One region of the Saccharopolyspora sp. NPDC050389 genome, then DNA from elsewhere that is predicted to be linked to it. Evidence: riboswitches for the same ligand, from Rfam matches in the RefSeq annotation. Region 1 holds a riboswitch; each other region holds the start of a gene.
The links. A riboswitch is a leader RNA that binds a small molecule or an ion and turns the genes downstream of it on or off. The one in region 1 is predicted to bind cobalamin.

Region 2: another riboswitch for cobalamin. It lies ahead of metE (5-methyltetrahydropteroyltriglutamate--homocysteine S-methyltransferase); the one in region 1 lies ahead of AB0I53_RS02450 (ribonucleoside-diphosphate reductase subunit alpha).
Region 3: another riboswitch for cobalamin. It lies ahead of AB0I53_RS31210 (nickel transporter); the one in region 1 lies ahead of AB0I53_RS02450 (ribonucleoside-diphosphate reductase subunit alpha).
Region 4: another riboswitch for cobalamin. It lies ahead of cobN (cobaltochelatase subunit CobN); the one in region 1 lies ahead of AB0I53_RS02450 (ribonucleoside-diphosphate reductase subunit alpha).

What each region holds. Positions count from the first base shown of each region.
Region 1 is NZ_JBFAKG010000002.1:236,516-244,124, reverse strand. Features, by position in the region: gene AB0I53_RS02455 (ribonucleotide-diphosphate reductase subunit beta) at 1-397, opposite strand, end outside; gene AB0I53_RS02450 (ribonucleoside-diphosphate reductase subunit alpha) at 568-2,982, opposite strand; cobalamin riboswitch at 3,093-3,308, opposite strand; gene AB0I53_RS02445 (glycoside hydrolase family 3 C-terminal domain-containing protein) at 3,426-5,795, shown strand; gene AB0I53_RS02440 (iron-siderophore ABC transporter substrate-binding protein) at 5,826-6,767, opposite strand; gene AB0I53_RS02435 (alpha-ketoglutarate-dependent dioxygenase AlkB) at 6,904-7,551, shown strand.
Region 2 is NZ_JBFAKG010000025.1:69,306-76,914, reverse strand. Features, by position in the region: gene AB0I53_RS18460 (DNA-3-methyladenine glycosylase I) at 1-276, opposite strand, end outside; gene AB0I53_RS18455 (hypothetical protein) at 314-835, opposite strand; gene AB0I53_RS18450 (2OG-Fe(II) oxygenase) at 859-1,587, opposite strand; gene AB0I53_RS18445 (methylated-DNA--[protein]-cysteine S-methyltransferase) at 1,584-2,201, opposite strand; gene AB0I53_RS18440 (sigma-70 family RNA polymerase sigma factor) at 2,201-2,695, opposite strand; cobalamin riboswitch at 2,946-3,195, shown strand; gene metE (5-methyltetrahydropteroyltriglutamate--homocysteine S-methyltransferase) at 3,327-5,603, shown strand; gene AB0I53_RS18430 (serine hydrolase domain-containing protein) at 5,730-6,887, shown strand; gene AB0I53_RS18425 (hypothetical protein) at 7,038-7,577, shown strand; gene AB0I53_RS18420 (M48 family metalloprotease) at 7,574-7,609, shown strand, end outside.
Region 3 is NZ_JBFAKG010000056.1:55,349-62,957, reverse strand. Features, by position in the region: gene AB0I53_RS31235 (sensor histidine kinase) at 1-1,424, shown strand, start outside; gene AB0I53_RS31230 (response regulator transcription factor) at 1,376-2,014, shown strand; gene AB0I53_RS31225 (DMT family transporter) at 2,330-3,247, opposite strand; gene AB0I53_RS31220 (LysR substrate-binding domain-containing protein) at 3,337-4,191, shown strand; gene AB0I53_RS31215 (DUF1876 domain-containing protein) at 4,253-4,522, opposite strand; cobalamin riboswitch at 4,818-4,942, shown strand; gene AB0I53_RS31210 (nickel transporter) at 5,020-6,075, shown strand; gene cobA (uroporphyrinogen-III C-methyltransferase) at 6,223-7,446, shown strand.
Region 4 is NZ_JBFAKG010000056.1:45,780-53,388, forward strand. Features, by position in the region: partial or broken gene AB0I53_RS31170 (VOC family protein) at 1-33, opposite strand, end outside; gene AB0I53_RS31175 (cobalt-precorrin-5B (C(1))-methyltransferase) at 92-1,186, opposite strand; gene AB0I53_RS31180 (cobalt-precorrin-6A reductase) at 1,246-2,001, shown strand; gene AB0I53_RS31185 (precorrin-2 C(20)-methyltransferase) at 1,989-3,521, opposite strand; gene AB0I53_RS31190 (precorrin-8X methylmutase) at 3,518-4,144, opposite strand; gene cobG (precorrin-3B synthase) at 4,177-5,421, opposite strand; cobalamin riboswitch at 5,554-5,675, shown strand; gene cobN (cobaltochelatase subunit CobN) at 5,789-7,609, shown strand, end outside.

The DNA of each region.
Region 1 (7,609 bases):
CGAAGGCCTGGCGCAGCAGGTACTGGCGGCACTCGGGGTTGGTGATGTGCCGGTAGACGGCGAGCACGATGTTGTTGGCCACCAGGGATTCCGCGGTGGCGAAGAAGCCGAGGTTGCGCTTGAGCAGCAGGCGCTCGTCGGCGCTGAGCCCGTCGGCGGACTTCCACAGCGCGATGTCGGCCTGCATCGAGATCTCGGTGGGCATCCAGTGGTTGTTGCAGCCCGCGAGGTACTTCTCCCAGGCCCAGCCGTACTTGAGCGGGAGCAGCTGGTTGACGTCGGCGCGAGCGTTGATCATCGCCTTGTCGCCGACGGCGACGCGGCCGCCGGAGCGGTCGATCTCGCCGAGCCCGGCGGAAGTGTTCGGCTGGGTGGTGGTCATGCGCTGGTGCTCCAGAACGGTGATGCGGACAGTTTCAGCGAAACTGCGATGGGTGACTGGGGATGGTGTGGCCGGCGGAGCCGCCGCGCGCGAAGGTTCCCGATTTCAGGCAAAATCGGGAACCTTCGGCCCGCGGCCGGGCGTCCGGTGTCAGGCAGGGCCGGTATCGGCCGGCCGGCTCGTTCTCACTGGCAGGCTTCGCAGTCGGGGTCTTCGACCGAGCAGGCCGCGCCGGCCGACGCGGTCGGGATCTCCGAAACCGGGACCGCGGTCGGGACGGCGTTGAGCTTGCCGTCGGTGCCGCGCAGGGTGCTCTTCTCCACGTGGGTCGCGCTGGTGGAGCGCAGGTAGTACGTGGTCTTCAGGCCCTTGTGCCAGGCGAGCCGGTAGAGCTCGTCGAGCGTGCGGCCGCTGGGCCGGCTGACGTAGAGGTTCAGCGACTGCGCCTGGTCGATCCACTTCTGCCGACGCGCCGCAGCCTCCACCAGCCAGCGCGGTTCGATCTCGAACGCGGTGGCGTACAGGTCCTTGAGCTCCTGTGGGATCCGCTCGATCGGCAGCAGGCTGCCGTCGTGGAACTTCAGGTCCGCGACCATCGCCTCGTCCCACAGCCCGGCCCGCTTCAGGTCGGCGACCAGGTGCGGGTTGACCACGGTGAAGTCGCCGGACATGTTCGCCTTGACGTACAGGTTGCGGTAGACCGGCTCGATGGACTGGTTGACGCCGCAGATGTTGGAGATCGTGGCGGTCGGCGCGATGGCCATCACGTTGGAGTTGCGCATGCCGTCGCGCACCACCCGCGCCCGCAGCGCCTCCCAGTCCAGTGTGGACGATAGGTCCAGGTCGACGTCGCCGTCGCGGGCCTCGGCGAGCAGTTCGAGCGAGTCGATCGGCAGGACGCCGCGGCTCCACAGCGACCCGTCGAAGGACTCGTAGCGGCCGCGCTCGGCCGCGAGCGCGCTGGACGCGGCGATGGCGTGGTAGCTGATCTGCTCCATGCTGCGGTCGGCGAACTCCACCGCGGCATCCGACGACGCCGGGATGCGCTGCACGAACAGCGCGTCCGCGAAGCCCATCAGCCCCAGCCCGACCGGCCGGTGCCGCAGGTTGGACCGGCGCGCCTCGGGGATCGTGTAGAAGTTGATGTCGATGACGTTGTCCAGCATCCGCACGGCGATGCGGGTGGTGCGCTCCAGCTTCTCGGCGTCGATGCCGTCGGCGGTGACGTGCCGGGCCAGGTTGATCGACCCGAGGTTGCACACCGCCACCTCGTCGGTGCTGGTGTTCAGGGTGATCTCGGTGCAAAGGTTCGAGGAGTGCACGACGCCGTTGTGCTGCTGCGGTGAACGCAGGTTGCACGGGTCCTTGAAGGTGATCCAGGGGTGGCCGGTCTCGAAGAGCATGGTCAGCATCCGCCGCCACAACTCCACCGCTCGGACCCGCTTGAACACCTTGATCTCGCCGCGGTCGGCGGCCTGCTCGTAGGCGCGGTAGCGCTCGGCGAACGCCCGGCCGTAGAGGTCGTGCAGGTCCGGGGTCTCGTCCGGGGAGAACAGCGTCCACTGCCCGTCGGCCTCGACGCGGCGCAGGAACTCGTCGGGCACCCAGTTCGCCGTGTTCATGTCGTGGGTGCGGCGGCGGTCGTCGCCGGTGTTCTTGCGCAGGTCGAGGAACTCCTCGACGTCGATGTGCCAGGTCTCCAGGTACGCGCACACCGCGCCCTTGCGCCGGCCGCCCTGGTTGACCGCCACGGCGGTGTCGTTGGCGATCTTCAGGAACGGCACCACGCCCTGCGACTTGCCGTTGGTGCCGTTGATGTGGGCGCCGATGCCGCGCACCGGCGTCCAGTCGTTGCCCAGCCCGCCGGCGTACTTCGAAAGCAGCGCGTTGTTGCTGATCGAGTGGAAGATGCCGGACAGGTCGTCGTCCACAGTGGTCAGGAAGCAGGACGACAGCTGCGGCCGGGTGGTGCCGGCGTTGAACAGCGTCGGCGTCGAGCACATGAAGTCGAACGACGACAGCAGGTGGTAGAACTCGATGGCCCGGGCCTCGCGGTCGTCCTCGCGCAGCGCGAGGCCCATTGCGACCCGCATGAAGAACGCCTGCGGCAGCTCGAACCGGGTGCCGTCGTGGTGCAGGAAGTAGCGGTCGTAGAGGGTCTGCAGGCCGAGGAAGCCGAAGGTCAGGTCGCGTTCCGGAGCCAGCGCGCCGCCCAGTCGCGCCAGGTCGAAGGTGCCCAGCTCCGGGTCTAGCCGGTTCAGCTCGATGCCGCGCCGCACGTAGTCGGCGAAGTACTTCGGGTAGCGGGCGCGCATCTCCTCCTGGTCGGCCTCCTGCGGCTCGCTGAGGAAGCTCAGCGCCTCGCGCCGCATCCGGTCCAGCAGCAGCCGGGCGGTGACCTGCGAGTAGTTCGGTTCGGTCTCGATCAGCGTGCGCGCCGCCATGACCTGGGCCAATGCGAGCTCGTCGTCGCTGATGCCGGTGTAGCCGGTGCGTCGCACCTCGTCGAGCACGGCTTCCGCGGACACGCCGGACAGCCCGGCGCAGGCTTGGTGGACCACAGTGGACACGCGGGTCCAGTCGTTGAGTGTCGCCGTCACGGGCTCTCTCCCTCGCGAGCTCGGCGGACCACGACGGCGCGCGAGGAGACCCGGCGGCGGCAGCCGCTGGTCGTCCGCGCAGACCCGCCCTCGAGGTCCCGGACTGCACGCTTCGCGCGTGCACCGGCGGCAGGTCTTCGGACTCACGGGCGGCCTAGTGGTCGCGGCTTCCCAGGCTGCTCGCCCAGTGCTCTACCCGCTGCCGTTTCGGCAGTCGGGTCACGACGTTCGTTCCCGTTCACCGCTGCGGGGCAGTCCCGGATTCGCACCGGGTTCCCTCTTGCCTCACCGGATGCCTCCGGTGAACCACCAGCGATCGACACACTACATGTTGGGTTCAGAGACGGCGTGCATGGGCAGATAACGGCGTGGCGCGGTACCGGTCGACAGTCCGGGCGCATTGCCCGAGACTGGGCGGCCGAGGGCTGGCGAAAGGGGTACCGGTGGACGAGGCGAAGCTTCGGTCGTTGGTTTCGGAGTTGACCGTGGCGGACAAGGCGCTGCTGTTGACCGGCGCCGACTTCTGGACCCTGCACCCGATGCCCAAGATCGGGTTGCGGTCGCTGGTGCTCTCCGACGGCCCGAACGGGGTGCGCGGCACGACCTGGGACGAGCGCGACACCTCGCTGCTGTTCCCGGTGGCGTCCGCGCTGGCGGCGACGTGGGATCGGGCGGCGGCGCGGGCGGTGGGGGAGATGTTCGGCGACGAGGCGCGCCGCCGGGGCGTGCACGTGGTGCTGGCGCCGACGATCAACGTGCATCGAAGTCCTTTCGGGGGCAGGCATTTCGAGAACTTCTCCGAAGATCCGTTGCTGATCGCCGAGATCGGCGCCGAGGTGGTGGCGGGCATCCAGTCGCGCGGGGTGGCCGCGACGCCGAAGCACTTCGTCGCCAACGACAGCGAAACCGAGCGGCTCAGCTACGACGCGGTCGTCGACGAGCAGACGCTGCGCGAGGTCTACCTCAAGCCGTTCGAGCGGATCATCGCGAAGGCCTCGCCGTGGGCGCTGATGGCCGCCTACAACTCGGTGAACGGCCGCACGATGACCGAGAATTCCGCGCTGGTGAACGACATCCTCAAGAGCGAGTGGGCGTGGGACGGGATGCTCGTGTCGGACTGGTTCGCCACCCGCTCGCTCAAGGAGGCAGCGCTTGGCGGCCTCGACCTGGCGATGCCCGGCCCGAAAAGCCCTTGGAGCGGCGGGAAGCTCGCGAAAGCCGTGGAGCGGGGCGAGGTTCCCGAGGAGGTGCTCGACGACAAGGTTCTGCGCGTGTTGCGGCTGGCCGACCGCGTCGGTGCGTTCGAGGACTCCGAACCCGGCGGCGGCGGACCGTCGGAGGAGGCCCGGCCGGTCATCCGGCGGCTCGCGGCGCAGGGATTCGTGTTGCTGCGCAACGAGATCGTGGCCGACGCGCCACTGCTGCCGATCGACCCGAAGGTCGCGAAGGTCGCGGTGATCGGCGAGAACGCCACCATCCCCGCGGTGCAGGGCGGCGGCTCGTCGCACGTCAGCCCGCCGCACGTGGTGACGCCGCTGGACGGGCTGCGGGCGGCGTTGCCGGACGCGGATGTGGTGTACCAGCGCGGTGTCCGGCATAGGCGACTGCTGGACGTGATCCCGGACGCGGAGAGCACCGATCCGGAAGGTGAGGGGAGCGGCCTGCGGGTCGACTACCTCGGCGCCGACGGTGCGGTGCTCGAGAGCGAACTGCGCGGCACCGATCGGCTGGTGTGGCTCGGTGGCCTGCCTGCCGGGACGAAGTCGTTTCGCCTGCGGGGAATTCTCCGGCTCGACGTCGGTGAGCACGTGTTCGGGGTGAACGGCACCGGCAGCTTCCGCGTCGAACTCTCCGGCCGGGAGGTGCTGGCCGCGGACGTGGTGCGAGCGGACGGGATCGGCGACCCGCTGGGCGACATGCTGGAACCGCCCGAGCAGCGGTTCAACGTGGTGCTCGTGGAATCGGACCTGGACGCTGCCGGTCAGGCCGCGCTGACCGTGGAGTTCACCCCGCAGAGCCTCGATGCGCTGGTGGCGGTCGGAATCGGGCACCGCGCGCGGGAATGGGACGACGCCAGCGAACTCGCCGCGGCCCTGGCGATCGCCCGGGACGCCGACGTCGCGGTGGTCGTGGTCGGCACCAACGACGAGGTCGAGACCGAGGGCCGCGACCGCGTCTCGCTGGACCTGCCGGGCGCGCAGAACGAGCTGGTCCGCAAGGTGGCGGCGGCGAACCCGAACACCGTCGTGGTGGTCAACGCCGGCTCGCCGGTGCTCATGCCCTGGGCCACCGACGTGCCCGCGGTGCTGTGGACCTGGTTTGGCAGCCAGGAATACGGGGACGCGCTGGCCGACGTGCTGCTGGGGCGGGCCGAGCCCGGCGGCCGGCTGCCGACGACGTTCCCGGCCGAGCTCGCCGACGTCCCGGTCCCGCTGCCCGGCGTGCAGCCGGTGGACGGCGAACTGCATTACGCCGAGGGAACTCTGGTCGGCTACCGCGCCTACGAAGACCGGGGCGTGACGCCGGCGTTCCACTTCGGACACGGGCTCGGGTACACGACCTGGGAGTACCTGGAGGTCGTCGCCGAAGGCGAGAACGTACGGGTGAAGCTGCGCAACACCGGTGACCGAGCGGGACGCGAGGTCGTGCAGGTGTACGCCGTGGAGCCGCTGCGGCTGGCGGGGTTCGCCGTCGCCGAGGCCGAGGCGGGAGCCGAGGTGTCGGTGGTGGTGGACGTCGAGCCCGGGGCGCGCGAGCTGCGCGTCGGGCGCAGCGCCGGCGAGCTGCGGATCAGCGCAGCGAAAAGCCCGTGAGTCCGGCGGACCCACGGGCTCTTCTCCGGGTCACTGCTGCGCGAAGGCCTTCTGCAGGTCGTCCAGGACCAGGTTGGCGGCGATCGGGCCGAGACCGAGGAACCAGGTGTCGTCGTGGACCTCGACGGCCTTGCCGTTCTTCACGGCGTTGAGGGTCGTCCACTGCACCGAGTCGACCACGCCGGTCATCTGCTGCTTGGCGCTCTCGCCGTAGGCGGCGTAGAACAGCTGGTCGCCGTCGGCCTGGGAGATCTGCTCGCGGCTGATCTTGGCGTGGGTCTGCTCGATCTGCTGGTTGTCGGGGCGGCTGAAGCCCGCGTCGGCCAGGATCGTGCCGATGAAGGAGCCCTTGCCGTACAGGCGGATTTCGCCGGGGATGAACCGCAGCATGCTGACCTTGCGGGTCGCCGGGTCGCCGACCTGCTTGCCGATGTCGGCGGCGCGCTGCTGGTAGGCGTCGAGGATCTGCTGCGCCTCCGCCTTCTTGTCCAGCGCCTCGGCGTCGAGAAGGAAGTTCTCCTTCCAGGTCTTGCCGACGGTCTCGGCGAACACGGTCGGCGCGATCTTGCTCAGCGCGTCGTAGTTCTGGTCGTCGCGGACCTTGCTGGACAGGATCAGGTCCGGCTTGAGCGCGGCGATCTTCTCCAGGTTGGGCGAGCCGATGGTGCCGACGACCTCGATGTTGCCGGCCTTCTCGGCGAGGTACGGCTGCAGCGTCTTGTTGGCGTCCGGCAGCACGGTTCCGACCGGCTTGACTCCCAGCGCCAGCACCGCGTCGAGTTCTCCGGTGTCCAGCACGACCACCCGCTGCGGGGTGCCGGCGATCTTGGTCTGGCCCTTGGCGTGAGTGACGATCCGCTCGTTGCCTTGGGGCGCGGTGGACTGATCGGGGGTCGACGTGCCGCACGCCGCGGCGGTGCCGAGCGCGAGCACGGTGGTGATGGCCGCGAGCAGTCGACGAGGACGGAACATGGTGCTCCCTGCCTGTCCGGTTGGCTCCAAAAGTTTGGCAAGCCTAACCTGATCGGAGTAAGGAGACCAGCATTGAGAGCGTTCTCACGCGGAGATCGCCGAGCCCGGATGATCATGGCGTGGTAGAGGGACTGGCATGGAGTCGTTGATCCCGCGCGAGCGGGCCGAGATCGCCCCGGGAGCGGTGCACGTGCCCGACTGGCTGGACGCCGAGCGGCAGCGCGAACTGGTCGTCGCGTGCCGGGAATGGGCCCGTTCGCCGGCGGGCATGCGATCGGCCCGGCTGCCGAGCGGCGGCATGATGTCGGTGCGAACCGTGTGCCTCGGCTGGCACTGGTATCCCTACCGGTACTCGCGAACGGTCGACGACGGCGACGGCTCCCCGGTCACGCCGTTCCCGGACTGGCTCGGCGACCTGGGGCGCAGGGCGCTGGCCGACGCCTACGGCCGCGCCGCCGAGGACTACCGGCCGGACGTGGCGCTGGTCAACTTCTACGACGCCGACGCGCGGATGGGCATGCACCAGGACCGCGACGAGCGGAGCCGGGAGCCGGTGGTGTCGCTGAGCCTCGGCGACACGTGCGTCTTCCGCTTCGGGAACACGGAGAACCGCAACAGGCCGTGGACGGACGTGGAGCTGTGTTCGGGAGACCTGTTCGTCTTCGGCGGCCAGTCCCGCCTGGCCTACCACGGAGTGCCGAAGACGTTCCCGGGCACGAGCCCGGAAATAGGCATGACGGCAGGCCGCCTGAACATCACCCTCCGAGTGTCCGGAATGGACTGAAGGCCCGTGGTGACCCGTGCGTACTTTGTGTCGCTATGGCAACACGAAGTACGCACGG
Region 2 (7,609 bases), on a different contig from region 1:
GTAGGCCGCGATGGCGTCCGGGGCGAAGTGGTCGAACGCCTCGCGGAAGGCCGGACGCTTGCGCAGGATCGTCGCCCAGGAGAGCCCGGCCTGGAAGCCCTCCAGACTGATCCGCTCGAACAGGGCCTGCTCGCCGCGCACGGGCATGCCCCACTCGGTGTCGTAGTACTCGCGCAGCAGGGGATCGCGGGCCGCCCACGGCGGCCGCGCCAACCCGTCCTCGCCGATCACGACCCCGGCGTCGGTCGTCGTGGTGTCTGCCGCTGCGGGACTCACTGTCTCGTTCTCCTCGGATTCTTGGCGTTTTCGGTTGTCATGCGGAGCGGTGCACGAGGATGGTGCGAATCACTTCCCAGGTGCCGCCATCGCGGGCCGCGCCGCGCAGCCCGTCGAAGGTTCCCACGCCGCCCACGGCGATGAGGTCGTCGCTGGCGAGCGCGGCGGTGCCGATCGTACGGGCCGGGTCCCAGTCGGTGGAGTGCACGAGCCGGCGGCCCATCTGCACCCAGCCGGGAACCTGCCCGGTGACCACCCACGCGTCCGGTTCCTGCTCGGTGAAGCGCCGCGCCTGCCGCAGCCATGACGCGGCCCGCTCCGGCCAGTCGACGACGTCGAGCACGTGCCCGCCCCGCTCGTTCCACGCCCGCGCGACGGCGTCGGCGGTCGCCTGGGACGGGGCGTCGCGCGAGCAGCCGATCACGATCGAAGCCACCCTCGGCCGCAGCCCGGCGAGCAGGCCCACCACCGTCGCCAGCTCGATTTCGCTGTGCGGCGGCGGACTCTCGGCCTCCGTGCTGGTTTCGCGGGCCAGTGGCGAAAGAGTTCGTCGCGCCATAGCAGCAGTCCTCGTGTTCGTCATCAGGCCGCGTCGTGGAAGACCAGCCCCAGCGTGTGGCGTCGCCCGGAACGCACCGGCGAAACCCCGTGCCGCACCGGGGAAGCGGACCAGCCGCGTGCCGAGCGCACCGGCCGGTCTCGCGTGGTGAACACCAGGCCGTGCCCCTGCGGGATCAGCGTTGCGGTGCCCCGCGATTGGGCGCGGGGGCGCTGCTCCACCAGCATGAACTCGCCTCCGGTGTGATCGGTCCCCGGATCGTTGAGGTTGATCACCACCTGCAGCGGGAACACCTTGTCGCCGTACAGATCCCGGTGCAGCGCGTTCCAGCCGCCCGCCTCGTAGCGCAGCAGGATGGGCGTGGGACGGGCCTGCCCGGCCCGGTGGCAGATGTCCAGCCACTCGTCGAGGGTGTCCGGCCATTCGGCTTCCCGGCTGAGCTTGTCGGCCCAGTCCCGGGCGATCGGCAGCAGCCGCGGATAGAGGGCCTGCCGCAGTTTCTCCACCGGTTCCGGGAAAGGCGCGGCGAAGTAGTGGTAGTCGCCGTTGTCGCCGAAGCGGTGGCGGCGCAGGTTGATCGTGGCCCGGAAGTGCTCCGGCTCGTCCCACAGGGCCGCGATCCGCTCGCACTCGGCGGCGGTCAGCAACTGCGGCAGCAGCGCGCAGCCGTAGTCGTTGACCTCGGCGGCGACCTCCTCCCAGTCCGCCGCCGCGACCCGCTTCGCGAACCGGTCCGTCTTCGACGTGCTCATGCCGCCTCCAGATTCAGCAGGGTCGCCTTGGCTTCCACACCGCCGACGTAGCCGCCCGCGGTGCCGTCCGAACGCACGACCCGGTGGCACGGCACCACCACCGGCAGCGGGTTGGTCGCGCACGCGGTGCCCACCGCGCGAACCGCGCGTGGGCTGCCCGCCGCGGCGGCGACCTCGGCGTAGCTGGCGGTGCGGCCGTAGGCGATGTCGGGCAGGTGCTCCAGCACGTTGAGCCGGAACCCGCGCGAGAGGCGCCAGTCCAGCGGCAGGTCGAAAGCCCGCCGTCGCCCGGAGAAGTACTCGTCGATCTGGTGGGCCGCCTCGTCGAGCCGGTCCGGCGCCCGCAGGATGCGCGGGCTGATCAGCTCGGCCAGCGACTCCAGGACCGCGCTGTGCCCCTGGCGGGCGTAGGCGACCCGCACCAGGCCGCGTTCGGTGGCGGCCAGCAGCAGTTCGCCGACCGGGGTGTCGACCGTGCGGTAGGCGACGTCGAGCAGTCCCTCCCGCCGGGCCGCGCTCACCAGGTCGATGTGCAGCCGCGCGCTGGCGTCGAAGTCGATCGCCGGGAGTGCGTCGAACAGGTGTCTGTCGTCGGATTCGTGGATCGTCATCATCACGCTTCCCCTCTCACACTCGTGGTGCGTCGATACGTCGTGCGCAGGGTCTTGATGCCGTCCGCGGCGGCGCGGCGGGCGGCATCGGTGCTGCCGCCGAGGATCGTGGCGATCTCGGCGTAGGGCAGGCCGGCCAGGTAGTGGTAGGCCACCGCCATGCGCTGCTTGGTCGGCAGCGCGCTCAGCGCGGCCCACAGGTCGCCGTCCCAGTCCTCCGGGCGGCCGGTGGTGCTGGGCCGCTCGGGCAGGCGCTCGACCACCACCGGCCGGCGGGCCGTCGCCCTGGTGACGTCGACCGCCTTGCGGTGGGCGATCGTGACCAGCCACGCCTCCATGTTCGTGTCCTCGGCCAGCTCCGGGTAGGCGCGCAGCGCGGCCAGGAAGGTCTCGGACCACGCGTCCTCGGCGTCGGCCGGTCCGAGCACGGCCCGGCACACTCGCAGCACCATCGGGCCGTACTCGTCAACGATCTGCTCGAACGGTCTCACTTTCACTCCCCGTAGACGCCCCGCGCCGCGGAAGCGTGAGATGCGGATCGGGTCGTTTTCGTGATCGTCACCCGTACGTGGGTTTCCCGCGCTTCGGCCGCGGATCGGGGGAGGCGGCGCCGCGTGACGAGCATCTCACCGGTGGTGCGTCGATAGGCCGGAAGATCATGTTCAACGCGGAGATCGCCGGTCGCGCGGGGCCACCCGGCGCGGATCGTGCGTGCCAACGGCCCTTGCCAACGGCTCCCCGATCGGTAGCCTCCGTTGTGCTGGTGGTTCGTCCGCCCGGATAGCGACGCGAGTCGCGGGGCGGACGAGGCAAGAGGGAACCCGGTGCGAATCCGGGACTGCCCCGCAGCGGTGAGTGGGAACGACCGCCGTCCCCGGTCCGAGACCGGGCACAGCACTGGGCACGCGTGCCTGGGAAGCGACGGCCAGTAGGAACCCCGGCTCCGGCCGGGACGCGCCCGCGAGTCCGAAGACCTGCCACCGGTGCGCGCACCCACCGGTGCGCGCGGTCCGAGGTCTCGCGGGAGGACCTGGCGGACGACCGGCTCGCGCCGCGCGGCGCATGCCGGTTCGCCTGCGCCTTCCCAGACCTCGGGGCATCTGCCGTCGAGCTCGCGAGGAGAGGGCGTTGACCAGCAAGATCGGATCTACCGTACTCGGATACCCCCGGATCGGCCCCGACCGGGAACTCAAGCGCGCGCTGGAGCGCTACTGGTCGTCCCGAAGCAGCGAGGCGGAACTGCGCGCGGTCGCGCGCGAGCTCCGCCTCGAGACCTGGCGCTCGCTGTGGGACGCGGGCCTGGATTCGGTGCCGGGCAACACGTTTTCGTTCTACGACCAGGTGCTGGACACCGCGGTCACCTTCGGCGCGATCCCGCCGCGCTTCGCCGCGCTCGGGCTGGGTCAGCTGGACACCTACTTCGCGATGGCGCGCGGCGTGGCGTCCGAGCCGCCGCTGGAGATGACGAAGTGGTTCGACACGAACTACCACTACCTGGTGCCCGAGATCGGTCCGGACACGCGGTTCTCGCTGGCCGACCGGACGCCCGTGGAGCAGTACCGGGAGGCCGCCGAGGTGGGCGTGACGACCCGCCCGGTGCTGGTCGGCCCGCTCACGTTCCTGCTGCTGGCCAAGCCCGCGGACGGCGCGCCGGAGTCGTTCCGGCCGCTGGATCGGCTGGACGCGCTGCTGGACGCCTACGCGGAACTGCTCGGCGAGCTGCACCGCGCCGGCGTGGCGTGGGTGCAGCTGGACGAGCCCGCCTTCGCCGCCGACCGCTCGCCGGCCGAACTCGCTGCGCTGTGCGCCGCCTACCAGCGGCTCGGCGAACTGGCGGAGCGGCCGAAGCTGCTGGTCGCGGGATACTTCGGTGATCTCGGCGAGGCGCTGGAGGTGCTGGCGTCCAGCCCCGTCGAAGCGCTCGGCGTCGACCTCGTCGCCGGCAAGTCCACAGTGGACGTCCTGTCGTCGGTTCGCGGACTGAGCGGAAAGACCTTGGTGGCCGGGCTCGTCGACGGGCGCAACGTCTGGCGCACCGATCTCGACAAGGCGCTCGCCACCGCCGCCACGCTGCTCGGCTCGGCGGACGAGGTCGCGGTGAGCACGTCGTGCTCCCTGCTGCACGTGCCCTACGACGTCGAGGCGGAAACCGGCATCGACCCGCAGGTGAAGTCCTGGTTGGCGTTCGCCGCGCAGAAGGTCCGCGAAGTGGTCGTGCTGGGCCGCGCGTTGCGCGAGGGCCGCGACGTGGTGGCCGATGAGCTGGCCGAGGCTCGCGCCGCGGTCGCCGACCGCTCCGGCGCGGACCGGGTCCGCAACCACCGCGTGCGGGCGCGGCTGCAGGCGTTGCGGCCGGAATACGCGCAGCGCGGCGAATACGACACGCGGCGCGCGGCCCAGCAGAAGGCCTTGCGCCTGCCGCCGTTGCCGACCACGACGATCGGCTCATTCCCGCAGACCACAGACGTCCGCAAGGCGCGTGCCGCGGTGCGTGCCGGACGCATCGACCAGGCGACGTACCGGCGGCGGATGCAGGACGAGATCGAGCGCGTCATCCGCCTGCAGGAAGGACTCGGGCTCGACGTCCTGGTGCACGGCGAGCCCGAGCGCAACGACATGGTGCAGTACTTCGCCGAGCACCTGGACGGCTTCGCCAGCACCGACAACGCATGGGTGCAGTCCTACGGGTCGCGGTGCGTGCGCCCGCCGATCCTCTACGGCGACGTCTCCCGCCCGGAGCCGATCACCGTCGAGTGGGCGAGCTACGCGCAGCGGCTGACCGAGAAGCCGATCAAGGGCATGCTCACCGGCCCGATGACGATCCTGGCGTGGTCGTTCGTCCGCGACGACCAGCCGCTTGCCGACACCGCGAAGCAGGTCGCGCTGGCCATCCGGGACGAGGTCGGAGACCTGGAGGCGGCCGGGATCAGGATCATCCAGGTCGACGAGCCCGCCCTGCGCGAACTGCTCCCGCTGCGCCGGGCGCACCACGCGGAGTACCTGGACTGGGCGGTGACGTCCTTCCGGCTGGCCACCTGCGGCGTCGCCGATTCCACCCAGATCCACACCCACCTGTGCTATTCGGAGTTCGGCGACGTGATCAACGCGATCGTGGCGCTGGGCGCCGACGTCACCAGCATCGAGGCCGCCCGCTCGCGCATGGAGGTGCTCGACGATCTCAACGCGGTCGGCTTCGGTCACGGCGTCGGGCCCGGTGTGTACGACATCCACTCGCCGCGCGTGCCGGACACCGCCGAGGTCGTCGACCTGCTGCGGGCCGCGCTGGCGGCCGTTCCGGCGGAACGGTTGTGGGTCAATCCCGACTGCGGGTTGAAGACCCGTGGCTACGCCGAGGTCGAGGAGGCGTTGAAGAACCTGGTCGCAGCGGCCGCCGAGCTGCGCTGACGCCGGGCCCGCGGGCGGCGCCGCACCACCGGCGCCGCCCGCGAACCGGTCCGATCTGCCGGGAATTTTCTCGGCGACGCGGCTACTTGATCCCAGCAGAACCAGAGCGAGCGAATGGGAGCGCCGATGTCGCAGGAGAGCACGCCGCAGGGCACCGTTGCCGCGGGATTCGAATCCGTGCGGGAGGAGTTCGCCGCCGTGGCGGCGGCCGAGGGCGGTGACTACGCGGCCCAGCTGGTCGCGCACCTCGCGGGTGAGCGGGTCGTCGACCTGTGGGTCGGGCCCGAGATCACCGGGGAATCGCTGACCGGCGTGTTCTCCTCCACGAAGGGCGCGGCCTACCTGGTGACGGCGCTGCTCGTGCAGGACGGCGTGCTCGATCTGGACCAGAAGGTGAGCCACTACTGGCCGGAGTTCGGCGCCGAGGGCAAGCAGGACCTCGTCCTGCGGGACCTGCTGGCGCACCGCGCCGGGACCGTGGGCGCCGACGCCGGACTGACGCTGGACGAAGTCGCCGACGACCGGGTCATCGCGGAGCGGCTCGCCGCGCAGCGGCCGTACTGGCGCCCGGGCACCGCGTTCGGTTACCACGCGCTGGTCATCGGGGCGCTCGTCGGCGAGGTGATCCGCCGGGTCACCGGCGAGACGCTGCAACAGCACTTCGAGGCGCGCATCCGCGCCCCGCACGACCTGGACTTCTACCTGGGGCTGCCCGAGGACCAGGAGCCGCGCTTCCTGACGACTCTGCCGATGCGGCCCACCGCTGAGCAGCAGGTCGCGCTGGCCGCGGCGGCGACCGGCCCGGAGAGCCTGAACGGCATCGCGATGAACCGCAACCACCCGGACGCGGTGGAACTGCAGGAGATGCCGAACTTCCGGGTGGTGCGGGCGAAGGGGCAGGCGTCGGCCGGCGGCGTCGCTTCCGCGCGCGGGCTCGCCGGGATGTACGCGGCCGCGATCAGCGGCATCGACGGGAAGCCGCCGCTGCTGAAGCCGGACACGGCCGCGGCGTTCGCGCAGATCCACTCGATCGGCTACGACCTCGTGTCGCGCCAGCACAAGGCGTTCGGGCTCGGCTTCTCCGCAACGGTCGACACCTACCCGTTCCTCGGTCAGGGCGCGTTCGGGCACAGCGGCGCGGCTGGCTCGCAGGCCATCGCCGACCCGCGCAGCGGTCTCGCCTACGGCTACAACCGGCGCCGCTTCGCCTTCCCTGGCGGCGCGGCCCCGGAGAACGACCGCCTGATCAAGGCCGTGCACGCGGCGGCGATCGCGTCGGCCTGATCCCGTGCTGTGCGGGCCGTGCGACCAACACGGCCCGCCGCAACGGCTTTCGTGCTCGGCCATCCGTGCCGCGTGGCCGAAAGTCGCTGACAGCCCTCGCCACGCGGCGCTATGTTGATCGTTCGCGAGCCGATGCGGGGTGGGAGAATGGTGAGCGCAGCAGCAGACGTTCCCGATCCGGCCGTGGCGGGGACCAGGGTGCGGGACGCGGTCCGCGCGATCGTCGCCGAGGTGGCTCCGGAGGAATTGCCGCTGGTGGACGGGTTGCGCCGGTTCGACGACGAGGCCGCGGTGGCCCGGCTTGCTCGCGGCGGGAATGCCCGCGAGCCGTTGGGGTTCGGGCTGGAGGAGATCGTCGCCCTGGTCACGCCGGTGGTGTGGATCGTCCTGGACGAGGCGGTTCGCAAGGCCGTCGGCGACGCGGTGGACGGCGCGTCCGGCGGGCTGCGCAAGGCCTGGCGCAAGGTGACGCGGCGGAGTTCCGAGCCGTTGTCGGTGCCGGCGCTGACCACCGAGCAGATCGCCGACGTGCGGCGGCGCGTGTTGGAGATGGCGGAGAAGACCGGGCTGGATCCGGAACGCGCCGAGGTGCTCGCGGATCGCGTCGTCGCGCAACTGGCGTTGTCCGCCGCTCCGGAGAAGCCGGACGACGGTGATGCCGAGGAACGGAACGCCCCGGACGGATCATGACCGCCCCGGCGGCACGGGACGTCGAGCGCGTC
Region 3 (7,609 bases), on a different contig from region 1:
TCGGTGGCCAGATTTTCCTGCGGGCGCACGGGCTTTGGACGCGCATGCTGCTGAGCCCGGCCCGGCCGCGTCCGAGGCGGGAGCGGGTCTTGCGCGGGTTGCACAACCTCTGGCACCTGGCGGTCCTCGCGCTGCTGGCCGTGGTGAACCTCCTCGCCGGCGCGGTCCTGGTCGTCCTCTTCGCCCTCGCCCACGTGCTGGGCGCCTTCCTGTGGTGGCCCTGGTGCAACCGGGGCGCGCGGCTGCTGGCGGGTCTGGGCCGGAGCCTCGCCGAGAAGTGGTCGGGAGTGGCGATCGGCGAGGCCTACCTGCCGTACGTCGCGCCCGTCCCCACCTCCGACGGCCTCTACCGGGCCGGCCGGAGGCTGAGCAAGTCGCCGCGGCCCGCGATCATGCGGGCCCGCTACCGCCAGGCGATGACCGATCCGGCCAGCTGGCGCGACCTGCTGTGGCTGCTCGGCGACGCCCCGGTCACCGCCGCGCTGCTGGCCCCGCTCGCGGTGTTGTGCTGGGTCTTCGGCTGGGGCTTCTGGATTTCGTTCTGGGTTCGGGTCGGCGCCCTGTTCTTTGACGTCGGGCGGCCGTGGGCGGAGCTGCCCGCCCCGGCGAAGTGGCTCGCGGAAACGCCGCTGCTCGGGATCCCGCTCGGGCTGGCCGCCGGAGCGGCGGTCGTGGCGCTGGCGCCGCTGCTGGTGCGCGTGCATGGCCGGTGGACCGGCCTGCTGCTGGCGCCCACCGAGAAAACCCGGCTGGCGCAACGGGTTCGCCGGCTCGCCGAGACCCGCGCCGACGCGACCGAAGCCGAGGACACCCAGCTGCGCCGCATCGAACGGGACCTGCACGACGGCGCCCAGGCCCGGCTGATCGCGCTGGGGCTGAAACTCGCCGCCGCGGAGCAGCTCCTGGACAGCGACCCGCAGCGGGCCAGGGAACTGCTGGGCGAGAGCAAGGCGGAATCCAGCCAGACGCTCACCGAACTCCGCGCCCTGGTCCGGGGAATCCGCCCGCCGGTGCTCACCGAGCGCGGCCTCGTCGATGCCGTGCGCGCGCTGGCCCTCGACCTGAGCGTGCGGATCGAGGTGGCGGCGGACCTGCCCGGGCGATGCCCGTCCGCGGTGGAGGCCGCGGCCTACTTCGTGACCCGGGAGCTGGTCACGAACGCGCTCAAGCACGCCGGGGCGGACACGATCCGCGTCGAGCTGGGCTACCAGCGGGAGGCGTTGCGGATCGTCGTGACCGACGACGGCGTGGGCGGGGCCGCCCCGGACCGCGGCAGCGGGCTGCGGGGAATCCGGCGCAGGCTCGGTACATTCGACGGAACATTGCACCTCAGCAGCCCGCCCGGCGGTCCGACGCGGGCGACGATGGAGATCCCGTGCGCGTTGTCCTCGCCGAAGACCTCTTCCTCCTCCGGGACGGACTGACCACCCTGCTCGCCGCGCACGGCTGCGAGATCGTCGCGGCCGTGGAGACCGGGCCCGAGCTGGAGCGGGCGCTGCTGGAGCAGCGGCCGGACGTGGCGGTGGTCGACGTGCGGCTGCCGCCCACCCAGACCGACGAGGGGCTGCGGGCCGCGCTGGTCGCCCGGCGCGAGATCCCGGGGCTGCCGGTGCTGGTGCTGTCCCAGCACGTCGAACAGCTCTACGCGCGGGAACTCCTGGCCGACGGCACCGGCGGGATCGGCTACCTGCTCAAGGACCGGGTGTTCAACGCCGAGCAGTTCATCGACGCGGTGCGCCGGGTCGCCGCAGGCGGCACCGCGATGGACCCGGAGGTGATCTCCGCGCTCCTCGCCCGGCGGACCACCCCGCTGCAACGGCTGACGGAGCGGGAGAGCGGCGTGCTGTCGCTGATGGCCGAAGGCCGCTCGAACGCGGCGATCTCGCAGCAGCTGTTCATCAGCGAAGGCGCGGTGAGCAAGAACATCGCGAGCATCTTCGGGAAGCTCGGCCTGGAAACCTCCGACGACACCAACCGCCGAGTCCTGGCAGTGCTGGAATACCTCAAGCAGTGAACGGGGCCGTGAGTCTTTTGGGCTGCTATAGGGCCTGTTTCCAAACTCGTCCTGCGTGGCGGTGCGGGTGGCGGCCCCCTGCGGGAGTCACCGCGGTCTTCTCGCTGTGGGATCCCCGACATCGTGAATGGCCAATTCACCACGTCGGGGTTGTCCTCGCTGGGAGAACCCCGGAGGGGTGGGCATCGTGAACCCGCGGCGGTGCGGGTTGCGTGGGTGGGCTAAGCGGCTGCGCCGCTTCAAATGCAAAACGCCCGCGTTACGACATCCGCACGTCACCACATCCAAAACAGCCTCTATAGCGACCCAAAAGACTCACGGCCCCGTGCGCAGGCTCGCGAGTTCTCGAGACTTGGCTTCGCGGGCCTGATCCGGCCGGGTGCCGAGCACGCACGCCACGGCTCCGAGGGCCATTCCGAGCACGGCGGCGATCGACGGCGTTTCGCCGAGGATCGGCCAGGCCAGCAGGGCGGAAACCGGCGGGACGATGCAGAACAGGGCGCTCGCCCGGCTCGCGCCGCCGACCGCGATCGCCCGCAGGTAGTACGCGGTTCCGGCCACCGATCCACCGAGGACCAGCCACAACAGCACCGCGGTGGCCTGCGCCCAGTGCGTGACGTGGCCCTGCTCGAACACCGCGACCACGCCGACCGCCAGCGCCGCAGCCGCGGACTGCACCGCGCCACCGGTCCGGACATCGACCCCGGCGCAGTACCGCTGCTGGTAGAGCCCTCCTGCGGAGAATCCGAGCAGCCCCAGCAGAGTGAGCAGGATTCCCGGGTTCACCGCGCCGTCGGCGAGCACCTGGCCGCCGAGGGTGACGGCGACGGCGAGCACGCCGAGGACGAGCCCGATCACGCGGATCCGGCTCAGCCGCTCCCGCAGGAACCCGGCCGCGAGCGCCGCGGTGAGGACCGGGTTCATGGCGATCACCAGCGCGGTCACCGATGCCGGGACCCCGACGCTCATCCCGCCGTAGCATCCGCCGAACTGCGCTCCGTAGGTGAGGATCCCAGCGATGGCGGTGTGCCCGAGCCTCTTGCCGCCGGGCCAAGTGGCGCGGGAGCAGACCGCGATCGCCGCGAGCACCAGCGCTGCCAACGTCAGCCGCACGGCGGTCAGGAGGAACGGGGGAGCGGCGGCGACGCCCAGCTTCCCGGTGGGGAATCCGCTGGCCCAGATGAACACGATCGGCGCTGCGAGCGACAGCGGGATCGAGCGCGCGCTCTTCATGATCCCAGCCTCGCCGCCGATCCCGGCCGCGTCCAACGACGATAAGTGATCGCGATCGATTTCGATTGCTGATCGGTTAGGGTGGCCGCATGAGCGCCGTGTTGGACATCGTCGCGCTGCGCAGCATGGTCGCCGTCGCCGACTGCGGAGGGTTCCACCGGGCCGCCGCGGCGTTGTGCCTGACCCAGTCCGCGGTCAGCCAGCACCTGCGCAAGCTGGAGCGGGTGCTGGACCGGAAGCTGGTGGTCCGGGAGGGGCGGCAGGCCAAGTTCACCGCGGCCGGAGAACTCCTGCTGGCCGAGGCTCGGCGCATCCTCGACGCGCACGACGAGGCGCTGTGCCGGCTCGGCGCGGAGGAACGCCGCACGCTCGTCTTCGGCTCCACCGAGCACGCCGCCGACCGGCTGCTCCCCGAGCTGGCGACCCGGATGCGAGCCGCCTTCCCGGCGCGCGAAGTGCGGTTCCGGCTGGACCGGACGGCGCGGCTGGCGGAATCGGTGGACCGCGGCAGCATCGACATCGCGCTGTTGATCGACCGGCCGGTCGGCGGGCGGAGCCGGGACGCGGGACAGCTCCGGCTGGACTGGTACGCGGCACCGGACTGGGCGCCGCCGGGCCCCGGCGAGCCGCTGCCGATGGTCGTCTTCGACGAGCCGTGCATCATGCGGCGGCTCGCGGTCGACGCGGTGACCGGGATCGGCCGGTATCCGGACCTGGTGTGCGAGGCCGCCGATCTGGCCGGGGTGCTCGCGGCCGCGCGGTCCGGCCTCGGCGTCACGCTGCTGCCCTCGGCGAAGCCGCGCCTGGAAGGGCTCGTGGTGCGCGACGACCTCCCGCAACTGGAGCCCGCGCCGCTGCGGGTCCGGGCCCGTCCCGGACTCGCCGACGACCTCGCGGATCTGGCGGCGAAGACCGTGTGCGAAGTGGTCGAAGCGCACTCGTGAGGGCGCTTCTCACGCGGTGAAGGGCTCCTCCGAAGCCTCGGAGGCGCCCTTCGGCTGCGCGTCAGGCGGGCAGGTGCACGCGACGGTGCAGGCGTTCGCTGATGTCGCCGGCGGCGTTGTCCAGCAGCTTGTGCGCCAGTTCGAACAGGGCGCGGGCGATCGCGATCTCGTCGCCGATCTGCGGTACCTCCGGGTCGTCCGGGTGGCGTCGCGCGGTGCCGTGCCCGTGCAGCGCCTGGCCACCCGGCGTGGTGAACCCGACGTCGGCGGTGGTCTTCGCGCCAGCCTCCACGACCTGCAGGTTGAGCGTGATGGTGTGGGTCTCGTTCATGGTCGCCTCCTGTTCCCGTCGGCCCGCGTTCCCGCAGGCCGTTGAGGTCGCCGTAGCCCAAGCATGCGCTGGCCGACCGGAACCGCGAAAGACCGGTGTTCACCCGTTCGAGTCGCCGCCGATCGGCCGCGCAGACTGGTAAGCGCGACGTACCCAACCGGGCCTCGTCACCAAACAAACGGCCCCCCCGGAGCACCTGAGACGCAGATCCGCGGACCGGCTCCCGCCGTGATCGACTTCACCCGGGGTTTGACCTCGGGTCGCGGGGCAGGCAAAGATACGGCCGCCGACAGTGCAGGAACCCGGTGCGAATCCGGGACGGTCCCGCCACTGTGACCGGGGAGTGGGCCCCACTCGTTGCCACGGCTGCCAGCAGCTGGAAGGCCGGGGTGCCACGTCGATCCGGGAGTCAGGAGACTGCGCGCCGGCCCCGCGCCGCGCCGCGGCGTGCGGACACCGAGCCCCTCGGGCGGGAAACCCAGGAGGTCGGAGATCTCATGTCTTGGGATGCCGAAACCAGTCAGCCGCAGGCCAGTTGGGGCGCCACCGAGCGCCGGAAAGCAGCGGCCGTGCTGGCCGCAGTCGGAGTGCTCCACCTGGCGGGTTGGGGAGCGTACCTGCTGCAACAGCAGGAATTCAGCGTGGTCGGAGGGTTGGCCGCCGCGGGGATGACCGCGTACCTGCTCGGATTGCGCCACGGGTTCGACGCCGATCACGTCGCGGTGATCGACGACGCCACGCGGCTGCTGATGCAGCGCGGCAGGCGCCCGGTGTCGACCGGCATGTGGTTCGCCCTCGGGCATGCCAGCGTCGTGCTGTTCCTCGCCGTCGCGGTCGCTTTCATCGCCGGACCCGCCGCGCAGCAGTGGGCCGAGGACGCCGGCGTGCAGGTCGCCACCGTCGTGGACCTGATCGTGATCGCCGTGCTGAGCACGCTGGCCGTGCTCAACGCGCTGGTGCTGCGCGACGCCCTGCGCCTGCTGCGCCGCGCTCGTCGCGGCGCCGTGGACGAGGCCGAGGTCGAGCTGGTCCTCGGGCGGCGCGGTCTGCTCGCCCGGGTGCTGCGCGGGCGGATGCGCAACGTGGCCCGCTCCTGGCACCTGTTCGGCATCGGGCTGCTGTTCGGGCTCGGCATGCAGACCGCCACCGAGATCACCGTGCTGGCGATGGTGTCGCCGACCGAGCACCTGTCCGCGATCGCCGTGCTGAGCCTGCCGCTGCTGTTCGCCGCCGGAATGTGCACAGTGGACAGCGTGGACGGCATGCTGATGTCCCGCGCCTACACGTGGTCGCTGGCGCGGCCCCTGCGGCGGCTCTGGGTGAACGTGACCACCACGGCGCTGACGGTGGTGCTCGCCGCGGTCGTCGCGCTGGTCGTCCTCGCCGGACTGCTCCAAGAGCTCGGCATGTCCTTCGCGCAGCCGATCGCGACCATCGGCGACCACTTCGAACTGCTCGGCTATCTGACCCTGGCCGCTTTCATGGCAGTATGGGGCGGCGCCGCGCTCTGGTGGAAAGTCGCCGCCCGCGGCGACGACGCGGAACGCGCGTGACCGGCGTCCACCGGCTGTTCCAGGTGGCGCCCCGCGGTCAGGCCGGTGATCGTGAGCCACGACGAGGTGGCCTACCGCGTTGCTGCGCACCCTGAGCACCAGGCCCCGGCGAGGTCGCCGGGGCGAAGCCCGACATGGACTACGGAAATGACCAAGCACACTGAACATCACTACTTCGCAGGCCTAGATCTTGCCGGGAAGCGGGTGGTCGTCGTCGGCGCGGGCACCGTCGCGCAGCGCCGGGTTCCGCGCCTGATCAACTCCGGTGCGCTGGTCGACGTCATCGCGCCGGAGGCGACCCCGGCCGTCGAGGCGATGGCCGAGGCAGGCGACCTGAAGTGGCACCGGCGCCCCTATGCAGCGGGTGACCTGGAGGGTGCTTGGTACGTCGTGGCGTGCGCGACCGGGGCCGAGGTGAACGCCGCGGTCGCGGCCGAGGCCGAACAGCGCCGCATCTTCTGCGTTCGCGCCGACGACGCCTCGCAGGGAACCGCCGTCACACCGGCGGTGGCCCAGCATGGCGGGCTGCTGCTCGGGGTGCTGGCGGGCGGCGACCACCGGCGTTCCGCCGCCGTGCGGGACGGGCTCGTGGAGGCGTTGCGCACCGGTGCGGTCGACGAGCGGTCCGAGCCGCCGGCGCCGGGCGTCGCCCTCGTGGGCGGCGGCCCGGGTGACCCGGACCTGATCACGGTCCGCGGGCGCCAGCTCCTGGGCCGCGCGGACGTGGTGATCACCGACCGCCTGGCGCCGGGCGAGCTGCTCGAAGAGCTCGGCCCGCACGTGGAAGTGGTGGACGCCTCGAAGATCCCCTACGGGCGGGCGGCCAACCAGGACGTCATCAACTCGCTGCTGATCGAGCACGCCAAGGCCGGGAAGTTCGTGGTCCGGCTCAAGGGCGGCGACCCGTACCTGTTCGGGCGTGGGTTCGAAGAGCTGCTGGCGTGCGTCGAAGCGGGGGTCGCGGTGACCGCGGTTCCCGGGATCACCAGCGCCTTCGCGGCTCCCGCCGCGGCCGACGTGCCGGTCACCCATCGCGGTGTCGCGCACGAGGTCGTTGTCGTGTCCGGTCACGTCGGGCCGCACGACGAGCAGTCGCTCGTGGACTGGCCGGCGCTGGGCCGACTGCGCGGCACCCTGGTGCTGATGATGGCGGTCAAGCGGATCAGGGAGTTCGCCGCCGTCCTGATCGAGCACGGCCGCGATCCGAAGTCGCCGGTCGCGGTGGTGCAGGAAGGCACCACGCGCAGCCAGCAGACGCTCCGGACGACGCTCGGCCAGGTCGCCGACGCCGTGCGGGACGCGGAGATCAAGCCGCCCGCGGTGATCGTCGTCGGGCCCGTGACGGACCTCGCGCCGACGTCGCGCCGGTAGCGGCGGTGTCGGGGGCAGTTTCAATTGAAACTGCCCCCGGGATACGCCGGTGGCGACTTCTCGCCCCTAGATGTTTGTTTCCTTGGTCGGCTGCGACACCCAACGCGCCCAGCCAGCGGGAGTCGACGCAAGCGCGAAGCGCTTGGCCCACCCTCGCAACTCG
Region 4 (7,609 bases), on a different contig from region 1:
GTCGATTGCCACGTTCTGCAATACCGAAACCATGCGCGCGAGCCTTCCCGACTTCCGCTCCGAGCACCACCGAATTGCGGCGGCCCGCGCGCTAGTCCGCCTCGGTCCTGCCGACGACGGTGCCCGCGCGGTCGATGACGATGACGTCCACCGAAACCGGTGCCCCGCGCAGGCTTTCGAGGCTGACCTCCCGCGCCCGGTCGGCGATGAGATCGCCGAGCGGGAGGCTCGCGGCGAGGCAGTGCTGCAGCGCTTCGAGCGCGGTGTTGGCGCCCCTGATCCGGCCGACCAGTTCGCCGCTTCCACCCGCGTCGCGGACGATCCCGGCGAGCGAGGCGAAATCGACCTGGGACCGCTTGGAGTGCAGGTCCATGTGCCCGTCGGCGAGCTTGGAGATCTTCCCGATGCCGCCCGCGATCGTGAGCCGCGGAACCGGGTGCCGCCGCAGGTACTTCAGCACCGCCCCGGCGAAGTCGCCCATGTCGAGCAGCGCTTCGTCGTGCAGGCCGTAGAGTTCCGTGACGACCTTCTCCGAGGTGCTCCCCGTGCACCCGGCGACGTGCTCCAGCCCTTCCGCCCGCGCGACGTCGACGCCGCGGCGGATGCTGTCGATCCACGCCGAGCACGAGTACGGCACGACGACACCCGTGGTGCCCAAAATGGACAGTCCGCCGAGGATTCCCAGCCGCGGATTCCAGGTGTGCCGGGCGAGTTCCGCCCCGTCCTCGACGGACACCTCGACGACGACGTCGCCGCTGCCGCCGTGCTCCGCGGCGACGCGCGCGACGACGTCGCGGATCAGCTGCCGCGGCACGGGGTTGATCGCCGGTTCGCCGACCGGCAGCGGCAGGCCGGGCTTGGTGATGGTGCCCACGCCCTCGCCAGCGCGGAACAGCACGCCCTGTCCCGGCTCCGCGAGGCTGACCATGACCGACACGAGAGCGCCGTGCGTCACGTCGGGATCATCGCCGGCGTCCTTGATCACACCGGCCGTCGCGAAGCCGTCACCCAGCCGTTCGCGCGCGAGCGCGAAGGCGGGCCGGTGCCCCTTCGGCAGGACGATCTCGACGGGATCGGGGAACGTCCCGGTCAGCAGCGCCGTGTAGGCGGCCGCCGTCGACGCCGTCGCGCAGGCCCCCGTCGTCCAGCCGTACCGGAGGCCCGATCCCTCCTCTCGCCCGCTCATACCGGGACAATGCTCCTCATGCGGTTCGCAACGACGGCAACGACAACCAGGCGGGTCGGATGACCCGCGTGCTCCTCCTCGGTGGCACCGGCGAAGCCAGGAAGCTCGCCGAGCGGCTCGCCGAGCGGCCAGACCTGCACGTCACGTCCTCCCTCGCCGGTCGGGTCCGCGAACCGCAGCTGCCGCCGGGCGAGGTGCGCGTCGGTGGCTTCGGCGGTCCCGACGGGCTGGCCGACTGGCTCCGGCGCGAGCAGGTCGACGCGGTCGTCGACGCCACCCACCCGTTCGCCGGCACGATCACCGAAAACGCCGTGGCGGCAGCGGATCGCGCGGGTTGCCCGATCCTGGTGCTGTGCCGCCCCGCCTGGCAGCCGGGTCCCGGTGACGACTGGCGGGCGGTGCCGTCCATGACGACGGCCGCGGCGCTGCTGCCGGAGCTGGGCGAACGGATCTTCCTCACCACCGGCCGGCAGGGCCTCGCGCACTTCGCCGCGCTCGACCTCCGATTCCTGGTTCGGACCGTCGATCCGCCCGAACCGCCGCTGCCGCCGCACACGACTGTGCTGCTCGCCCGCGGGCCGTTCACGGTCCGCGACGAGCTCGCCCTGCTGCGGGAACACAGCATCGACGTCGTGGTCACCAAGAACAGCGGCGGTTCGATGACGAGCGCGAAGCTCACCGCGGCCCGCGAACTCGGGCTGCCGGTGGTGGTGGTCCAGCGACCACCCCAGCCTCCCGCGCCATCGGCCGAGACGGTCGAGGACGCCATCGCCTGGCTCGATTCCGCGCTGCGCCAACGAGATCACGCCGGGTAGCGCCTCGGCGTGAACACGACATCGCGCCCGTCGGCGCCGCCGACGATCCGCGTCGTCGACGAGCCGATCAGCAGCAGGCACCGCATGTCCACATCGGACGGATCGAGGTCGGCCAAGTGCACCACCTTGATGCTCTCCGCCGGGCCACCGACGTCCCGGCCGATGACCACCGGCGTGTCGGGCGAGCGGTGTTCCAGGACCGCGTCCCGGGCGGCCGCGACCTGCCAGGTCCGGCTGCGCGAGGCGGGGTTGTAGATCGCCATGACCAGGTCAGCGGCGGCCGCGGCGCGCAGCCGCTCGACGATCACCTCCCACGGCTTGAGCCGGTCGGACAGCGACAGCACGCAGAAGTCGTGGCCCAGCGGCGCGCCGACGCGGCTCGCCACCGCCTGCGCCGCCGTCATGCCAGGCAGGATCCGCACGGGTACGTCCGAGCGCTCCGCCGCGACCTCCAGCACCGCGCTGGCCATCGCGAACACACCCGGATCACCGGAGGAGACCACCGCGACCCGCGACCCGCGCCTGGCCAGCTCCAGCGCGAACTCCGCCCGTTCCGCCTCCACCCGGTTGTCGGACGCGTGCTTGCGCTGCCGCGGGTTGTCCGGGATCCGGGCGAGGTACGGGGCGTAGCCGACCAGGTCGTCGGCCGCGGCGAGCTCCGCCTGGGCCTCCGGCGTCACCCACTCGCGCCCGCCGGGACCGAGCCCGACCACCACGACCTCGCCCCGCTCTGCGCCGCCGGCCGCAGCGATCGCAGACGTCGCAGAGGTCGCGTGGACTGCGACGTCCGAATTCGCCGGTCCGGGCAGCAGTGCCAGCGAGAAGTACGGGACGGTGTCCGGATCGACGTCCGCGAACGGCTGGACGCGCTGCCGATCCGTGGTCGCGCGCTCGACGTACCACGCCTCGTCCACGCGTCCGGCCTTCTCGAACGCCTGCCGCACGCCTTCGAAGGTGCGCCCCAGCTTGAGCACCGCGGCGGCATCGGTCGTGGCGAGCCGCTCGGCGAGGACGTCCGGCGGGAGGGTGCCCGGCAGCACGGTGAAGACCTCGTCGCGTTCGGCCAGCGGGCGCCCCAGCGCAGCCGAGGCGCCGCTGATCGACGTGATGCCGGGGACGACCTCGGCCCGGAAGCGGCCCACCAACCGCTTGTGCATGTGCATGTAGGACCCGTAGAAGAGCGGGTCGCCCTCGGCGAGCAGGACCACGTCCCGCCCGGCGTCGAGGTGCGCGGCGAGCCTGGCCGCGCAGTCCGCGTAGAACTCGTCGATGGCGCCCTGGTAGCCGCCCGGGTGGTCGGTGGTCTCGGTGGTCACCGGGTAGACGAGGGCCTCCTCGATCTGCCCCGGCCGCAGGTACGGCTCGGCGACGGATCTCGCGATGCTCCGGCCGTGCCGGGCGCTGTGGTACGCGATCACCTCGGCCCGTTCGATCAGCCGAGCCGCCTTGACCGTCACCAGCTCCGGGTCGCCGGGGCCGAGACCCACGCCGAAAAGCGTGCCCTTGCCGTTGCTGCTCACTCTTCCTCGCTCGCGATCGCGTTGATGGCGGCCACCGCCATGGCGCTGCCGCCCCGGCGGCCGTGCACCACCAGGTGCTCCAGCCCGCTGGGGTGCTCCGCCAACGCCTCCTTCGATTCCGCGGCACCGATGAATCCGACGGGCAGGCCCAGCACCGCGGCGGGCCTCGGGGCGCCGTCCTCGATCATCTCCAGCAGCCGGAACAGCGCCGTCGGGGCGTTGCCGATCGCGACGACCGAGCCCGCCAACCGGTCGCGCCACAGCTCCAACGCCGCGGCGCTGCGCGTCGTGCCCAGCTCGCGGGCCAGGCCTGGGACCCGCTCGTCGGACAACGTGCAGATCACGGCGTTGTCCGCGGGCAGGCGACGTCGGGTCACGCCGGCTGCGACCATCGCGGCGTCGCACAGCACCGGCGCGCCGTCGCGGAGCGCGGCGCGCGCGTTGATCACCGCGTTCGCAGAGTGCGCGAGGTCGTCGACCAGGTCGACCATGCCGCAGGCGTGGATCATCCGCACCGCTACCCCGGCCACCTCCGGCGGCAGGCCGCTCAGGGCGGCTTCCGCACGGATCGTGGCGAAGGAGCGGCGGTAGATCTCCGCCCCTTCCCGGACGTAGTCGGGCACCCCGCGGTAGCGGGGCGCCCCGTTGTTCTCGTTCACACTTTCCTCCGTGCCGCGACGAGCGCGGCGGATACCTGGTCGGCATCGGCTTCGGACGCCCGTGTCTCCTCGTCGAGACCGACCTCGTAGCCGGCACCGGTGGCCAGTACTTCCACAACGCGCCCCTGTGGTCGGCCGCAGCGCCGTTCGCAACCCGACCAATGCACCGGCAGAGCGCCGCCGGCCGGGGCTTGCAACGTGCGCCGGGCGTCTTCGCGGACGTCGGCCCGCGCCTTCGCGCACCCGGGACGACCAGTGCACGCGGTCACCCCGACACCTGCCGAGGACGGATCGACGAGCAGACCGCGCGCACCGAGGTCCGACATCCACCGGCCGGCTTCGTCCGGCCGCAAACCGGGCAGGACGACGGTCCGCCACGGCGTCAGGCGAAGTTCACCCGCGGCGTCGGACGCGGCGGTGATGATATCCAGCTGGTCCCGCGACAGGAGGCCCAGTGGTGCCCCCGCCACCACCGCGGCCGTTCCGTCGCGGCGATCCACCCTGCCGACCTGCGCATGTGTGCTCTGCCGGTTCGACGGCAGCGGCCGCGGCTCGGCCGGGACGACGTCGAAGGTCGCGGACAGCCGACCGGTGATCCGGCGCGCGCCATCGTCGAGCTCGGCCAGCCGCCACGCAGAGCGGCCCTGTGCGGCCTTCTCCGCCAGGAACGCCTCCGCCGCGGCGATCGCGACGCCGGCCGCCTGTTGTGGAGTCGCCCGCACACCGGAGTCCACGCCGGCGAGCACCAGCGCCAGGGTGCCGGCCCGCTCCGCGAGCAGGCCGACATCGGCGCCGAGCGAGATGACGTCCGCGCTGCCGTCGTCGACGGCGAACAGGAAACGCCCGGGCAGGGCCGCCAGCGACGGCGTCGCGCAGAGCGCTGCGTCTAGTTCTCCGGTCACCGCCCGAACATCCACCAGCTCGCGGCCGTCTGCGGAGGGCGAGCCGATGATGTTGCGGACCCGCTCGTGCGTTGCCGACGGCAGCAACCCCGCCGCCCGGAGCCGAGCGGCGAGTTCCAGCTCCGCTCCCGCGGGTAGGCCGCGCACCTGCACGTTCGCCCGCGAAGTGAGCTCCACACCACCGTCGCCGAGGGCCGCGGCCGCCGCGATCGCTCGAACCTGGGACGGCGTGAGCACGCCGCCTGGGACGCGGATCCGGGCCAGCCCACCGTCGGCTGCCTCGTGCACCCGCAGCGCGCCGGGACACGCGTCCCGTTCTGGTCTGGCTCTGTGCAACACGCGGGTGATACTACGGACCTCGGTAGTTGCGGACGCAAACCAAGAGCGGTGCGACGCGCGTCATGCCCGCGCCGCTTGACGTAAGATCGCCTCGTTGCGAAGAGTGGTCGCAGCATTCAGCGGCGACATGCGGAGGAAGCCGGTGCGAATCCGGCGCGGTCCCGCCACTGTCACCGGGGAGCGGACTCCAGGAAGTCACTGTCCGAACTGGACGGGAAGACGGAGCGAGCGCTGATCCGGGAGCCAGGAGACTCCGGTCGCCGCGACCTACGAACCGGGGCGAGGACCCCGAGAGAGGTGCCGTCATGCGCCGCGCACGCGCGCCCAGGCCCAGCGACGCCGTTCGCCACGCCGAGGAGCGATCCGCATGATCCTACTTCTGTCCACTTCGGACACAGATCTGCTCAGCGCGAGGGCCGCCGACGCCGAGTACCGGCTCGGCAACCCGGCGCGGCTGGGCGTGGACGACCTGCCGCCGCTGCTGGAGGACGTCGACCTCGTCGTCGTGCGACTGCTCGGCGGCCGCCGGGCCTGGGAAGAGGGCCTGGACGCCCTGCTCGCGGGCCCGCGCCCGGTGATCGTGCTCGGCGGCGAACAGGCCCCGGACGCGGAACTGATGGAATGCTCGACCGTGCCGAGCGGGGTGTGCGCCGAAGCGCACCGCTACCTCGCCCACGGCGGCCCGGACAACCTGGCGGAGCTGCACCGCTTCCTGTCCGACACGATCCTGCTCACCGGGCACGGCTTCGAGCCGCCGGCGGAAACGCCGACCTGGGGTGTGCTGGAGCGGACACCGCGGCGCACCGAAGGACCGACCGTCGCTGTGCTCTACTACCGCGCGCACCACATGGCGGGCAACACCGCGTTCGCGCACGCGCTGTGCGAGGCCATCGAAGACGCCGGAGGCCAAGCCCTCCCGCTGTTCTGCGCCTCCCTGCGAGCGCCCGACGCCCAGCTGCTGGAGCAGCTCGGCCGGGCGGACGCGCTGATCGTCACGGTGCTCGCCGCGGGAGGCACGAAACCCGCCACCGCCTCCGCCGGCGGTGACGACGAGGCGTGGGACGTCGGCGCGCTCGCCGAACTCGACATCCCGATCCTGCAGGGGCTGTGCCTGACCAGCACCCGCGCCGCCTGGGAGGACAACGACGAGGGCCTGTCGCCGCTGGACATGGCCACGCAGGTCGCCGTGCCCGAGTTCGACGGCCGCCTGATCACCGTGCCGTTCTCCTTCAAGGAGAACGACGCCGAGGGTCTGCCGGTCTACGTGGCCGACCGCGAACGCGCGGCCAGGGTTGCCGGCATCGCGGTCCGGCACGCAACGTTGCGGCACGTGCCACCGCAGGAAAAGCGCCTGGCACTGATGCTCTCGGCCTACCCGACCAAGCATTCCCGGATCGGCAACGCGGTCGGCCTGGACACGCCGGTCAGCGCGGTCCGCCTGCTGCAGGCGCTGCGCGAGCACGGCTACGACGTCGGCCCCGCGGACGGCCCCGACGCACTGCCCGGCGTCGCGAGCCAAGACGGCGACGCCCTGATCCACGCGCTGATCGCCGCCGGTGGCCAGGACCGGGACTGGCTGTCCGAGGAGCAGCTGAGCGGCAACCCGGTCCGCATCCCCGCCGGCCGCTACGCGAGCTGGTTCGCGACGCTGCCCGAGGACCTGCGCGCCGACATCGAGGAGCACTGGGGACCGCCGCCGGGAGAGCTGTTCGTCGACCGCTCCCAGGATCCGGACGGCGAGATCGTGCTCGCCGCCGTCCAGGCGGGCAACGTCGTGCTCATGGTGCAGCCGCCCCGCGGCTTCGGCGAGAACCCGATCGCGATCTACCACGACCCGGACCTGCCGCCGAGCCACCACTACCTGGCGGCCTACCGCTGGCTGATCGACGAGTTCGGCGCCCACGCCATGGTGCACCTGGGCAAGCACGGCAACCTCGAATGGCTGCCGGGCAAGACCGCGGGCATGTCCGCCTCGTGCGCTCCGGACGCCGCGATCGCCGACCTCCCGCTGATCTACCCGTTCCTGGTCAACGACCCCGGCGAGGGCACGCAGGCCAAGCGCCGGGTGCACGCCACCCTGGTCGACCACCTCGTGCCGCCGATGGCCCGCGCGGAGAGCTACGGCGACATCGCCCGGCTGGAACAGCTCCTCGACGAGCACGCCAACATCTCCGCGATGGACCCGGCG